2 regions of the Burkholderia sp. BCC0044 genome follow, and region 1 is predicted to be linked to the other one. Evidence: riboswitches for the same ligand, from Rfam matches in the RefSeq annotation. Region 1 holds a riboswitch; the other holds the start of a gene.
What was found. A riboswitch is a leader RNA that binds a small molecule or an ion and turns the genes downstream of it on or off. The one in region 1 is predicted to bind thiamine pyrophosphate.

Region 1 (6,300 bases):
TCTGGGACGCAATCGAAAGCGAGCCAGCGGAGGCCGCGAACATGAAGCTGCGCTCCGAACTGATGATCGCGCTCAAGCAGCGCATCGCGCGGCTCGAACTGAGCCAGGCCGAGGCCGCGAAGCAGCTGGGCGTCACGCAGCCGCGCGTGTCCGACCTGCTGCGCGGCAAGATCAACCTGTTCGGGCTCGACGCGCTCGTGAACATGGCCGCGGCAGTCGGCCTGCGCGTCGATCTCCAGGTGCGCGAATCCGCATGACGCACGCGCCCGCCGCGCGCCCCGCTCACGATCCGCCGAACCAGTTGTAGCCCTGATCGACCCAGTAACCGCCGGGGAACGTATCGGTCACGAAGATTTCCATGATGTGCTTCGGGTTCTTGTAGCCGAGCTTGGTCGGCATCCGCAGCTTCATCGGAAAACCGTATTCCGGCGGCAGCCGGCGGCCGTCGTACTCGAATGCAAGCAACGTCTGCGGATGCAGCGCGGTCGGCATGTCGATGCTTTCGTAGTAGTCGTCCGCGCACTTGAAGCCGACGTATTTCGCGTGCGTGTCCGCGCCGGCGCGCGCGAGGAATGCGCCGAACGGCGTGCCGCCCCAGCGGCCGATCGCACTCCACCCTTCCACGCAGATATGCCGCGTGATCTGTTCCGCATGCGGCAGCGCGCGAAGCTCGTCGAGCGTCCACACGCGCTTGCCCGTTACACGACCGGACAGCATGAGGCGATAGGTCGACTCGTCGACATGCCGCACTTCGTCGATCCCATAGTACGCGTTGAACGGGAACGGCCGCGTGATGTCGGCTTCGGTGTAGGTCGGCGCGAGCTGGTTCGGGTTGAACAGCCACGCCTGCACGCGATCGTTCATGCGCGACACTTTTTCGAGGAACGTGTTGACCGACGCGTCGTCCTGCAACGTGCAGCCGGTCAGCATCGCGAGGCCGCCGAGCGTCAGCACGCGCCGGTTGAACAGCCGTCGCGACGGCATCTCGAGTTCGCGGCGCACGTCGAGTTCGAGCGACTTCCGGTCTAGCGTCCAGCGCGGCTCGCTGCGTTTTTTTTCGGATTCCGACATGATGATCTCCTTCGCCCGCGGTGCGCGGATCAGCGGCCGCGCAGCATCGCGAGCAGCGAGCGCGGCACCAGCAACGCCATCGCGACGTGGACGACGACGAATCCGACCAGCAGCGCCATCGCCCAGAAATGCACGATGCGCGCATTGTCGTAACCGCCGAACAGCTCGCGCAGCAGCGGGAATTGCACGGACTTCCAGATCGTGAGCCCCGACAGCACCAGGACGACGAGATCGACGATCGCGGTCAGGTACGCGGCGCGCTGCACCGCGTTGTAGACGCTCAGGTCGTCGTGCGCCAGCCGCCCGCCGAGCGCGGCGCGCACGTCGCGCCACACCGACGCGGGCGTCACCGGCAGCAGCTTGCGCGCGAAGCGCCCCGTCGCGATCGACATCGCGAGATAGAACAGCCCATTGCCGACCAGCAGCCACATCGCCGCGAAATGCCATTGCAGCGCGCCGCCGAGCCAGCCGCCGAGCGTGATGCCGTGCGCGAACGTGAACGACGGATAGATCGGCGACGCGTCGTAGATGCGCCAGCCGGACAGCGCCATCAGGATCGCCGCGAGCGCGTTGAGCCAGTGGCTCGCGCGCACCCACCGCGGATGGATCGTCGGCGCGGGCGGCGGCGCGCTCGTGCGATCCGTGACAGGAACCGTTTGCATGATGATGACTCCCGGGATGATGCGGCGGGACGCGATGCGCGCCGGTAACCGGCCGCTCGCGCCCCGCCCGCATTCGTCAGTTCGACGGGCTCATGGCGTCCTTCTTCATCGCGTCGCCCTTCTTCATCGCGTCGTGGCCCATCGCATCCTTCTTCATCGCATGCTTCTTCATGCCGTCCTTCTTCATCGCGCCATCCTTGGCCATTGCGTCGTCCTTGGCCATCGCGTCGTGGCCCATCGCGTCCTTCGACATCGACATGCCGTCCTTCGACATTGCGTCGTTCTGCGCATGGGCGCCCGTTGCGATCGTGGCCAGTGCGGCGACGCAGGCGGCGAGGAATACGTTTTTCATGACATCTCTCCGATACATGGGTTTGGGAGCCGAATAGACGGAGCACACCGCCGGAAATGACAGCGATGTCAAAAAAAATTCTAGACGCCGAAAATGAAGACGCGAATGCTGCACCCACTGGCGCTATCCGGCCCGGCCGGGACGCCGTCCGGCAACCGCGATTGCTGCGGCGCACCCTGCCCGGTTCGCCGGCCGCGATCCGCCCGCCGCCCGACGGTATCGGCTTCGCACCCGGTTGAAACCACCGCCAAGCCGGTGTATCGTGTGCCCTTGCTAACGCGGGGGTCCTGCAATGCGCCCGGTCAAACAACCGGCATTGCGGGTGAGAAATACCCTTTGAACCTGATCTGGATAATGCCAGCGCAGGGAAGCGTACGGATTTCGCCGCCATCCTTCTGACGAAATCCGCCGCCTCACCAAGCCTCGTCTCCTGCTTAGCTCGAGCCCCACATTCGTCAAGGGCTCCGGGCAAGCGCCGAAGCGCCTGTCCGGCGCCCGCACAGGAGATTGCATGAACGCCAATCCGAAGTTTCTGTCTGCCGACGCGCACGTCGACGCCGCCGCCGTCGCGCCGCTGCCCAATTCGCGAAAGGTCTATGTCACCGGCTCGCAGCCCGACATCCGCGTGCCGATGCGCGAGATCACGCAGGCCGACACGCCGACCGGCTTCGGCGGCGAGAAGAATCCGCCGATCTACGTGTACGACACGTCGGGCCCGTACACCGATCCGGACGCGAAGATCGATATCCGCGCGGGCCTGCCCGCGCTGCGCCAGCGCTGGATCGAAGCGCGCGGCGACACCGAGGTGCTCCCCGGCCTGTCGAGCCAGTACGGCCTCGAGCGCGCGGCCGATCCGGCCACGGCCGACCTGCGTTTCCCGGGCCTGCACCGCAACCCGCGCCGCGCGCAGCCCGGCAAGAACGTCACGCAGATGCACTACGCGCGTCAGGGCATCATCACGCCGGAAATGGAATACATCGCGATCCGCGAGAACCAGCGCCGCGCCGAATACATCGAGAGCCTGAAATCGAGCGGCCCGAACGGCGCGAAGCTCGCCGCGATGATGGGCCGCCAGCATCCGGGCCAGGCATTCGGCGCCGCGGCCTTCGGCGCGAACGCGCTCGCCGAGATCACGCCGGAATTCGTGCGCGACGAAATCGCGCGCGGCCGCGCGATCATCCCGGCGAACATCAACCACCCGGAATCCGAGCCGATGATCATCGGCCGCAACTTCCTCGTGAAGATCAACGCGAACATCGGCAACTCGGCCGTCACGTCGTCGATCGGCGAGGAAGTCGACAAGATGACGTGGGCGATCCGCTGGGGCGGCGACACGGTGATGGACCTGTCGACCGGCAAGCACATCCATGAAACGCGCGAGTGGATCATCCGCAACAGCCCGGTGCCGATCGGCACGGTGCCGATCTACCAGGCGCTCGAAAAGGTCAACGGCAAGGCCGAGGATCTCACCTGGGAAATCTTCCGCGACACGCTGATCGAGCAGGCCGAGCAAGGCGTCGACTACTTCACGATCCACGCGGGCGTGCGCCTGCAGTACGTGCCGCTCACCGCGAACCGGATGACGGGCATCGTGTCGCGCGGCGGTTCGATCATGGCGAAGTGGTGCCTCGCGCATCACAAGGAAAGCTTCCTGTACGAACACTTCGAAGAGATCTGCGAGATCATGAAGGCGTACGACGTGAGCTTCTCGCTCGGCGACGGCCTGCGTCCCGGCTCGATCTACGACGCGAACGACGAAGCGCAGCTCGGCGAGCTGAAGACGCTCGGCGAACTCACGCAGATCGCGTGGAAGCACGACGTGCAGGTGATGATCGAAGGCCCCGGCCACGTGCCGATGCAGTTGATCAAGGAGAACATGGATCTCCAGCTCGACTGGTGCAAGGAAGCGCCGTTCTACACGCTCGGGCCGCTCACCACCGACATCGCGCCGGGTTACGACCACATCACGTCGGGCATCGGCGCCGCGATGATCGGCTGGTTCGGCACCGCGATGCTGTGCTACGTGACGCCGAAGGAACACCTCGGCCTGCCGAACAAGGACGACGTGAAGGAAGGCATCATCACGTACAAGCTCGCCGCGCACGCCGCCGACCTCGCCAAGGGCCACCCGGGCGCGCAGGTGCGCGACAACGCGCTGTCGAAGGCGCGTTTCGAGTTCCGCTGGGAAGACCAGTTCAACATCGGTCTCGACCCGGACAAGGCGCGCGAATTCCACGACGAGACGCTGCCGAAGGATTCGGCCAAGGTCGCGCACTTCTGCTCGATGTGCGGCCCGCACTTCTGCTCGATGAAGATCACGCAGGACGTACGCGAATTCGCGGCGCAGCAGGGCGTGTCGGAAACCGAAGCGCTGAAGAAAGGAATGGAGGTCAAGGCGGTCGAATTCGTGAAGACCGGCGCCGAGATCTACCACCGTCAGTGAGCGCATGCGGCGAGCCGCACCGGCTCGCATCGCGACGCACGAAGCCCGCTTTCGAGCGGGCTTTTTTGCGCATGCCGTGTGCCTGCCGGGCGATGCGAAACAATTGATTACGAAACCGCGCGAGCCTTAACAAGTCCTTACAGCAGCGGCGCGGGACGGCGCGTAGATTGGGGACATGCACGGTCGCCAGCCGGTCGTGCGCCTTCCGTTCACTACCACAAGGACAACGATCATGAACTCGATTCGGCGTTTTGGGGTATGCGCTCTCCTCGTTGCGACGGTAGCCAGCCTGTCGGCCTGCGATTCGATGTCGCGACGCCAGCGCGATACGGCAATCGGTGCAGGTGTCGGCGGTGTCGCCGGCGCGGCAATCGGCGGCAACGCGCTGTCGACGCTGGGCGGTGCGGCGGCCGGCGGCATCATCGGTAACCAGGTCGGCAAGTAAGCCATCCGGCGTCGGCCGGCCGGGCGTCTCGTCGCCCGGCGACGGCCCGGGCGGTTCAACGGCGTTTCCGCACCGCGGAAGCGCCGTTTTCGTCTGTCGTGCCGCACGGGCGCGGCCGCTCCGCCCGGAAATGATCGGTTACTGTTTCTCATACCGTGTCATCGGGACTCGGCCTAAGCTTCAGGCATCTGCCGATAGCCGGCTCCGCCGGAGACACATCATGAACAGGACCTTCGTCGCCGCGGCGCTTGCCTGTACGACGCTTGCCGGCTGCTACTACCCGTACGGCTATTATCCGGGCGGCTATTACACGGCGGCGCCGGTGCCGGTACAGCCCGCGCCCGTGTATGTCGATCCGGCCCCCGCCTATTACTATCCGGCCCCTGCGTACGCGCCCGCCTGGGGCGGTTATTGGGGCCCGGCGCTGTCGCTCAATTTCGGCTTCGGCGGACGCGGCGGCTGGCGCCATCACTAACCTGATCGGCCGCGCCGCACGTGGCGCGGCGTCCACCACCCGGCGGCAACCGGCGGAATTCCCGTTTCTTGTCGTTTCATCCGATCACGAAACGACGGCGCGGTAACGCGGTGTAAGATTCTTCGCATCCCGTCCCCGCCCTCGCCGATCGATGTCACCCAAGAACGCTTTCCTGCTGACCGTGCTCGCTGCCCTGTGGGGCGCGTCCTTCCTGTTCATCCGAGTCGGCGTGGTCGATTTCGGCGTCGCGCCGCTGATGGCGCTGCGCGTGGGCATCGGCGCGCTGTTTCTCGCGGGTTTCGCGCTCACGCGCTTCAAACCCGCCGATCTCGGCGCCCGGCTGCGCCGCCATGCGTGGCCGCTGTTCGTCGTCGGCGCGCTGAATTCGGGCATCCCGTTCTGCCTGTTCGCGTTCGCCGAGCTGACGCTGTCGGCCGGCGTGACATCGGTGATCAACGCGACGACACCGCTGTGGGGCGCGCTCGTCGCTTACCTGTGGCTGAAGGACAAGCTGTCGCTGCCGCGCGCGCTCGGCCTCGTGATCGGGTTTGCCGGCGTGCTCACGCTCGTGTGGAACCAGGTCGCGAACGCGCACGGCGACACGGGCGCCAGCGCGACCGCGCTCGCCGCGGCGGCCGCACTCGGCGCGACGCTGCTGTACGGCATCGCGGCCAACTATACGAAGCGCACGCTCAGCGGCGTCGATCCGCTCGTCAACGCAACCGGCAGCATGATCGGCTCGACCGTCCTGCTGCTGCCGTTCGCGATCGCGACGTGGCCGGCCGCGCCGGTCGGCGTGCACGCGTGGGGCGCGGTGCTCGCGCTCGGCGTCGCGTGCACGGGCATCGCGTA
Region 2 (6,300 bases), on a different contig from region 1:
CCAGGCGGCGATCAGCGTCGGAATCAGGAACGAATAGATCATGAAGTCGAACGCATCGACCGCATAGCCGCCGAATCCGGCGTACAGCGTCCGGCGCTCGCGCGTCGACAATTCGTTGAACCACTGGAATGCCTGCATGCTTTCCGCCCCCCTCTCGTCTTGTCTCGTTCCGCACTGCCGCGTCGCTCCGCGGTTATTTTACGGGCGCGATCCGGCGCGCCAAAAAGGCGGACGCAGGGTCTTCCAGGAAGGCAGGCAGACGGAAAGACGCGTCAGAGCGTCAGGCCGCCGTCGACGTGGATGACCTGGCCGGTGATCTGCCGCGCCGCGTCCGACAGCAGGAACGCGATCAGCGCGGCGACGTCGTCGGGTTCGGCGATCCGGCCGAGCGGCGTCGCCTGTTCGGCCTGCGCCCACGCGGCGGCGTTGCCGGCGCTCGGCCCGTGATCCTTGCGCGTGAAGCCCGGCGCGACCGCGTTGACGGTGATACCGTGGGCGGCGAATTCGGCGGCCGCGCTACGCACCAGCGATTCGAGTGCGGCCTTCGCGGCGGCGGTCGCCGCGAACGGCGCATCGGCGCGGTAGCGATGCGCGACGAACGAACTGACCGCGACGATCCGCGGCGCGGCCGACGCTTCGAGCAGCGGCCGCGCGCGGCCCGCGAGCGCGGAGAACGCGCCGGGCATCGCCGCGAACGCGGATGCGAGCGCATCCGCGCAGAGATCGGAAAAGGATTGCCGCGCGGCGAAGCCGGCGTTCGCGACGAGCTGGTCGAGCCCGCCGAAGCGCGCAGCGGTTGTGTCGACGAGCGCGGCGGCCATACCCGGCTCGCCGAGATCGCCGGTCAGCGTGATGCATTCCGCGCCGGCCGCCGCGCACGCGTGTGCGACGTCGGCGAGCCGCGCCCGCGCCGCCTCGTCGGCGCCGCGCGCATGCAGCGCCAGTGCGACGCCGGGCGCCGCGAGCCGCCGCGCGAGCGCCGCGCCGATCCCCGACCCTGCGCCGGTGATCAGCGCGATCCGCGCGGCGCGTGGATTCACGCGGCGACCTTGTCGTCGTCGTTCACGCGCTCGACGTTGATCGTGCCGACGTGGAACGCGGCCAGCGACTCGCGGTGCGCGATGCTGACGATCGCCGCCTTCGGCAGCCGCTCGGCGAACAGGTGATAGAGGCGCGCTTCGTTGTCGGCATCGAGCGCGCTGGTCGCTTCGTCGAGGAACAGGAAGTCGGGCTTGTGCAGCAGCACGCGCGCGCCGGCCAGGCGCTGCTGCTCGCCCGGCGACAGCACGCGGGTCCAGTGCGCGGTTTCGTCGAGGCGCTCGACGTAATCCTCGAGGCGGCACGCGCGCAGCGCATCGCGGCATGCTTCGTCGCTGAACGTGTCGGGCGTCGCCGGATAGGTGAGCGCGGCCTTCAGCGTGCCGATCGGCAAATAGCTGGTTTGCGGCACGAACATCATCCGCGCGCCGACCGGTGCGTCGATCGCGCCGTCGCCGAACGGCCACAGGCCCGCGAGCGCACGCATGAACGTGCTCTTGCCGGAACCCGACTTGCCGATCACGAGCCAGCGCGAGCCGGGTTCGATCGTCACGTTGCCGATGTTCGCGAGCGCGTTGCCGTTCGGCAGCGCGAGCTTCAGCGCCGACGTCGACAGCTTCGCGGCATCGACGTAATGCAGGTTGATGCCGCCGTGCTCGGTCGCGGGCGACAGGCTTTCCTTCAGGTGCGACGTGCCCATCACGCGCTGGAATTCGCGCAGACGGTTGACGGTGGCGCGCCATTCGACGAGGGTCGAGTAGCTGTTGATGAACCACGAGAACGAATCGCTGACGGTGCCGAACGCGGACGAGATCTGCATCAGCACGCCGAACGAGAACGCGCCGGCGAAGTAGCGCGGCGCCGCGACGACGAGCGGGAAGATGATCGCGATCTGCCCGTAGAAGCTCAGCACGAACGTGAGCCGCTTCGTGTACTTCATCACGCGCCACCAGTTGTCGCGGATGCGCATGAAGAGGGTCTGCGCGTTGCCGGTCTCGGTCTTCTCGCCGTCGTAGAACGCGATCTGCTCGGCGTTCTCGCGCACGCGGATCAGCCCGAAGCGGAAATCGGCCTCGACGCGCTGCTGCTGGTAGTTGATCGACACGAGCGGATGGCCGACCTTCTGGATGATCAGCGAGCCGACCACCGCGTACAGCGCGGCCGCCCACACCATGTAGCCGGGAATCGCGATCGGCGTCGCGCCGAGCGTGAACGTCAGCGCGCCGGCGAGCGACCACAGGATCGTGATGAACGACACGAGCGTGACGACCGTCGACAGCAGGTCGAGCGACAGCGCGAGCGTCGTGGTCGCGAACGACTGGAGGTCGTCGGTGATCCGCTGGTCGGGGTTGTCCGCGAGGCGGTCACGCTCGATCCGGTAGAACGCGCGATCACCGAGCCACTGGCCGAGGAAGCGGTCGGTGAGCCACTGGCGCCAGCGGAAGCCGAGCATCTGCCGCAGGTAGCGGCCGTACACGGCGAGGATGATGAACGCGAACGCGAGCGCGGAGAACTGCATCAGCAGGTTCGGGAAGTCGTGGACGTCCTTCGACTGCAGCGCGTTGTAGAACTGCGCGTTCCACTTGTTCAGCTTCACGTTGATCCAGACCACGCAGAGGTTGATCGCGATGATCGTGACCAGCAGGCCCCACGCGATTTTCCATTCGGACGATACCCAGTAGGGCTTGATGAGGCTCCATGCGGATACCGGGCGCTCGTCCTGCGGCGCGTCGGAGACGGAGCGGACGGAATCGATCGATTGGGTCATGTGCTTCCTGATGATGAGCCGGCGCGCGGGCCGGGCGAAACCGGACGCGCGCCGCGATATGGCATGCCGGGGCGCGGTGCCGACCGACGGCGGGCGTCCGGATGGTCGCCCGTGCGTCTTAAACGGCACTTAAAGACCGGCGGTGACGCGGCAGCCGGCCGCTCGCGCGGCCGGCCTGCGGGCATTGTGCCAGAGCGGCGCGACACGCCGGCGAATTTGCCGCAAGGGGGACAGTTTGCGGCGCTTTCCGCTTTTATGGTCTAATGGCCGACGACGAAACAGGGGTGCTTCGTGGCGCGGCCGGCAGATGTTCCGGGCAGCGCGGCGAGGCTGAGAAAGACCCTTCGCACCCGATCCGGGTAATACCGGCGAGGGAAGTTTCTGATCCCGCCGGGCCGCGCTGGCCGCCATCCCCCATGGTCAGCGCCCGAGTCCCGCCCGGCCGGCCTTTGCTGCCGGTTTCGTCCTTTTGGGTACGCGCATTGCGCGTTACGGAAGGAATGATGGCCGCACAATCTTCAGTCTTTTGCAGGGTCCCCGCCCCGATGTCGCATGCATTCGCAGGCGGCGGCGCGTGCACGCCGGCGTTCGTCGCGCGTGACCGCGCGGAGGGCGCGCGATGAACGTCCGGGATGCACGGCCCGATTTCGCGGTGCTCGGCGGCGGCCTCGTCGGCCGTCTGATCGCGTGGCGCCTCGCCGGCGACGGGCATCGCGTCGCGCTGTACGAGCGCGGCGGCCCGGACGGCGAACAGTCGGCCGCGTGGATCGCGGCCGCGATGCTCGCGCCGCTCGCGGAAGCGGCGAGCGCGGAACTGCTGATCACCGAGCTCGGCGCCGCGTCGCTCGCGCGCTGGCCGCAGTGGCTCGCGGAACTCCCCGAACCCGTCTTTTTCCAGCAGCACGGCACGCTCGTCGTCTGGCATCACGCCGACCGCGCGGAAGCGCCGCTGTTCGAGCGGCGCGTGCGCGCGAACGCGCCGGCCGAGCTGTTCGACGGCGGCTTCGTGACGCTCGCCGGCGCGCAGGTCGATGCGGCCGAACCGGCGCTCGCGGGCCGCTTCGCGCGCGGGCTGATGCTGCCGCGCGAAGGCCAGCTCGACAATCGCCAGGCGCTGCGCGCGCTCGCGGCGGGCCTCGCCGAGCGCGGCGTCGCGCTGCACTGGCACGCGTCGGTCGACGACGCGAACCTGCCGGCCGCGCATTTCACGATCGATTGCCGCGGGCTCGGCGCGAAACGCGCGCTGCCCGCGCTGCGCGGCATCCGCGGCGAAGTCGCGCGCGTGCACGCGCCCGGCATCGGGCTCACCCGGCCCGTGCGGCTGCTGCATCCGCGCTACCCGCTGTACATCGCACCGAAGCAGGACGATCGCTATGTGATCGGCGCGACCGAGGTGGAGGGCGAGGACATGTCGCCCGTCAGCGTGCGCTCCGCGCTCGAACTGCTGAGCGCGGCGTTCTCCGTGCATCCGGCGTTCGGCGAGGCGCGCATCCTCGAACTCAACGCGCAGTGCCGGCCGACGCTGCCCGATCATCGCCCGGCGGTGATCTGGGACGGCGCGTCGACGCTCGCCGTCAACGGCCTGTACCGGCACGGCTTCATGATCGCGCCGGAAGTCGCGCACGCGGCCGTCGCGTTCGCGCAGGCCGCGCTCGACGGCGCGTTCGGCGATGCCGACGCGTTCGCCGCGTGGCGCGACGCCGCCCGCTGGCCGACGCTGCTTCATCACCGCAACGACGCGCGCCAGCCGGCCTGACGCGCGCCGCCGACCGAATCCGACCGAGCCTCATGGATATCCAGATCAATCAACAGACCCTGACGTTGCCCGATGGCGCGACGGTGGCCGACGCGCTTGCCGCGTACGGCGCGCGGCCGCCGTACGCGGTGGCGCTGAACGGCAATTTCGTCGCGCGCACGCAGCATGCGGCGCGCGCGCTCGCGGCGGGCGACACGCTCGACGTCGTGCACCCCGTCGCGGGCGGCTGAGCGCCGCCGGTCCGTCCCCGCTCTTCCAGGAAAACGACATGACGTCCCACCCCTCCGCCGATGCGCTGACGCTGTACGGCGTAACTTTCGCAAGCCGCGTGCTGCTCGGCACGTCGCGCTATCCGTCGCTGCAGTCGCTGTCCGATTCGATCGCCGCGTCGCGTCCCGGGATGGTGACGGTCGCGCTGCGCCGCCAGATGACGGGCGGCACCGCCGAAGCCGGCTTCTTCGACCTGCTCAAGCGCCATGCGGTGCCGCTGCTGCCGAACACGGCCGGCTGCCAGACCGTCGCCGAAGCGGTGACGACCGCGCACATGGCGCGCGAGGTGTTCGACACCGACTGGATCAAGCTCGAACTGATCGGCGACGACTACACGCTGCAGCCCGACCCGGTCGGGCTGATCGAGGCCGCCGCGCAACTGGTCAAGGACGGCTTCAAGGTACTGCCGTACTGCACCGAGGATCTCGTGATCGGCCGGCGCCTGCTCGACGTCGGCTGCGAGGCGCTGATGCCGTGGGGCGCGCCGATCGGTACCGGCAAGGGCGTCGTGAACCCGTACGGGCTGCGCGTGCTGCGCGAGCGGCTGCCGGACGTGCCGCTGATCGTCGACGCGGGGCTCGGCGTGCCGTCGCACGCGTGCCAGGTGATGGAATGGGGCTTCGACGGCGTGCTGCTGAATACGGCCGTGTCGCAGGCCACGCACCCGGAAATCATGGCGCGCGCGTTCGCGCAGGGCGTCGAGGCCGGTCGCGCCGCGTATCTCGCCGGCCCGATGGATGCGCGCGAAACCGCGCACGCGAGTACGCCGGTCGTCGGGATGCCGTTCTGGCACCAGGACGGGGGCGGCGCATGAGCGCGCGCTTCGCCGATGCGTTCTGGCCGCCGGCCGACGAACTGGCCGAAGCGGCCGAGCGGATTCGCGCGCGGCTCGGCGACTGGCCGGCCGGCGCGGCGCCGTGGCGGCTCTGCGTGGCGACGCCCGACGCGCCCGCCGACGGCGACGTGCTGATCGTGTCGGCCGGCGATCGCGCCGCGCAGGCGCGGGCGTCCGCCGTGTCGCGGCCTGCGTCGCCGGACGCGGCGGCGATCGAATTCGACGAGCAGGGCGCGGTGCTCCACGCGGCCGGCGTGCGCTACGCGCTCGACGCCGCGCATCCGCTCGCGGACGACTGGATCGCGGCGCTCGCCGCGTTCCTCGATTGCGGCTTCGCGCCGGTCGACGCGCTGGTGCTCGCGCTGGCGTGGCGCGACGGCGACGAGACGCGCGCAGCCGACGCATGGCCGGTCGATGCCGCGCGGTTCCCGCATATCGCCGGGCTGCCGCCTGCGCCGGAGCCCGCGTTCGCGTCGTGCCCCGCGCGGCTCGGCCTCTATCCGGTCGTGCCGAGCGCCGACTGGGTCGAGCGCGTGCTCGACGGCGGCGCGCGAACCGTCCAATTACGCGTGAAGGATGCGGCGCCGGACGCGCTGCGCCGGGAAATCGCGCGCGCGGTCGCGGCCGGGCGCC

Region 2: another riboswitch for thiamine pyrophosphate. It lies ahead of HWX14_RS34730 (FAD-dependent oxidoreductase); the one in region 1 lies ahead of thiC (phosphomethylpyrimidine synthase ThiC).

What each region holds. Positions count from the first base shown of each region.
Region 1 is NZ_CADFDO010000001.1:1,192,609-1,198,908, forward strand. Features, by position in the region: gene HWX14_RS05270 (XRE family transcriptional regulator) at 1-257, shown strand, start outside; gene HWX14_RS05275 (molybdopterin-dependent oxidoreductase) at 283-1,071, opposite strand; gene HWX14_RS05280 (cytochrome b/b6 domain-containing protein) at 1,101-1,733, opposite strand; gene HWX14_RS05285 (pentapeptide MXKDX repeat protein) at 1,810-2,085, opposite strand; TPP riboswitch at 2,356-2,472, shown strand; gene thiC (phosphomethylpyrimidine synthase ThiC) at 2,597-4,528, shown strand; gene HWX14_RS05295 (glycine zipper 2TM domain-containing protein) at 4,761-4,973, shown strand; gene HWX14_RS05300 (hypothetical protein) at 5,194-5,448, shown strand; gene HWX14_RS05305 (DMT family transporter) at 5,600-6,300, shown strand, end outside.
Region 2 is NZ_CADFDO010000009.1:108,780-115,079, reverse strand. Features, by position in the region: gene HWX14_RS34745 (MFS transporter) at 1-138, opposite strand, end outside; gene HWX14_RS34740 (SDR family oxidoreductase) at 273-1,040, opposite strand; gene HWX14_RS34735 (ABC transporter ATP-binding protein/permease) at 1,037-2,806, opposite strand; TPP riboswitch at 3,077-3,200, shown strand; gene HWX14_RS34730 (FAD-dependent oxidoreductase) at 3,426-4,562, shown strand; gene thiS (sulfur carrier protein ThiS) at 4,595-4,792, shown strand; gene HWX14_RS34720 (thiazole synthase) at 4,831-5,646, shown strand; gene thiE (thiamine phosphate synthase) at 5,643-6,300, shown strand, end outside.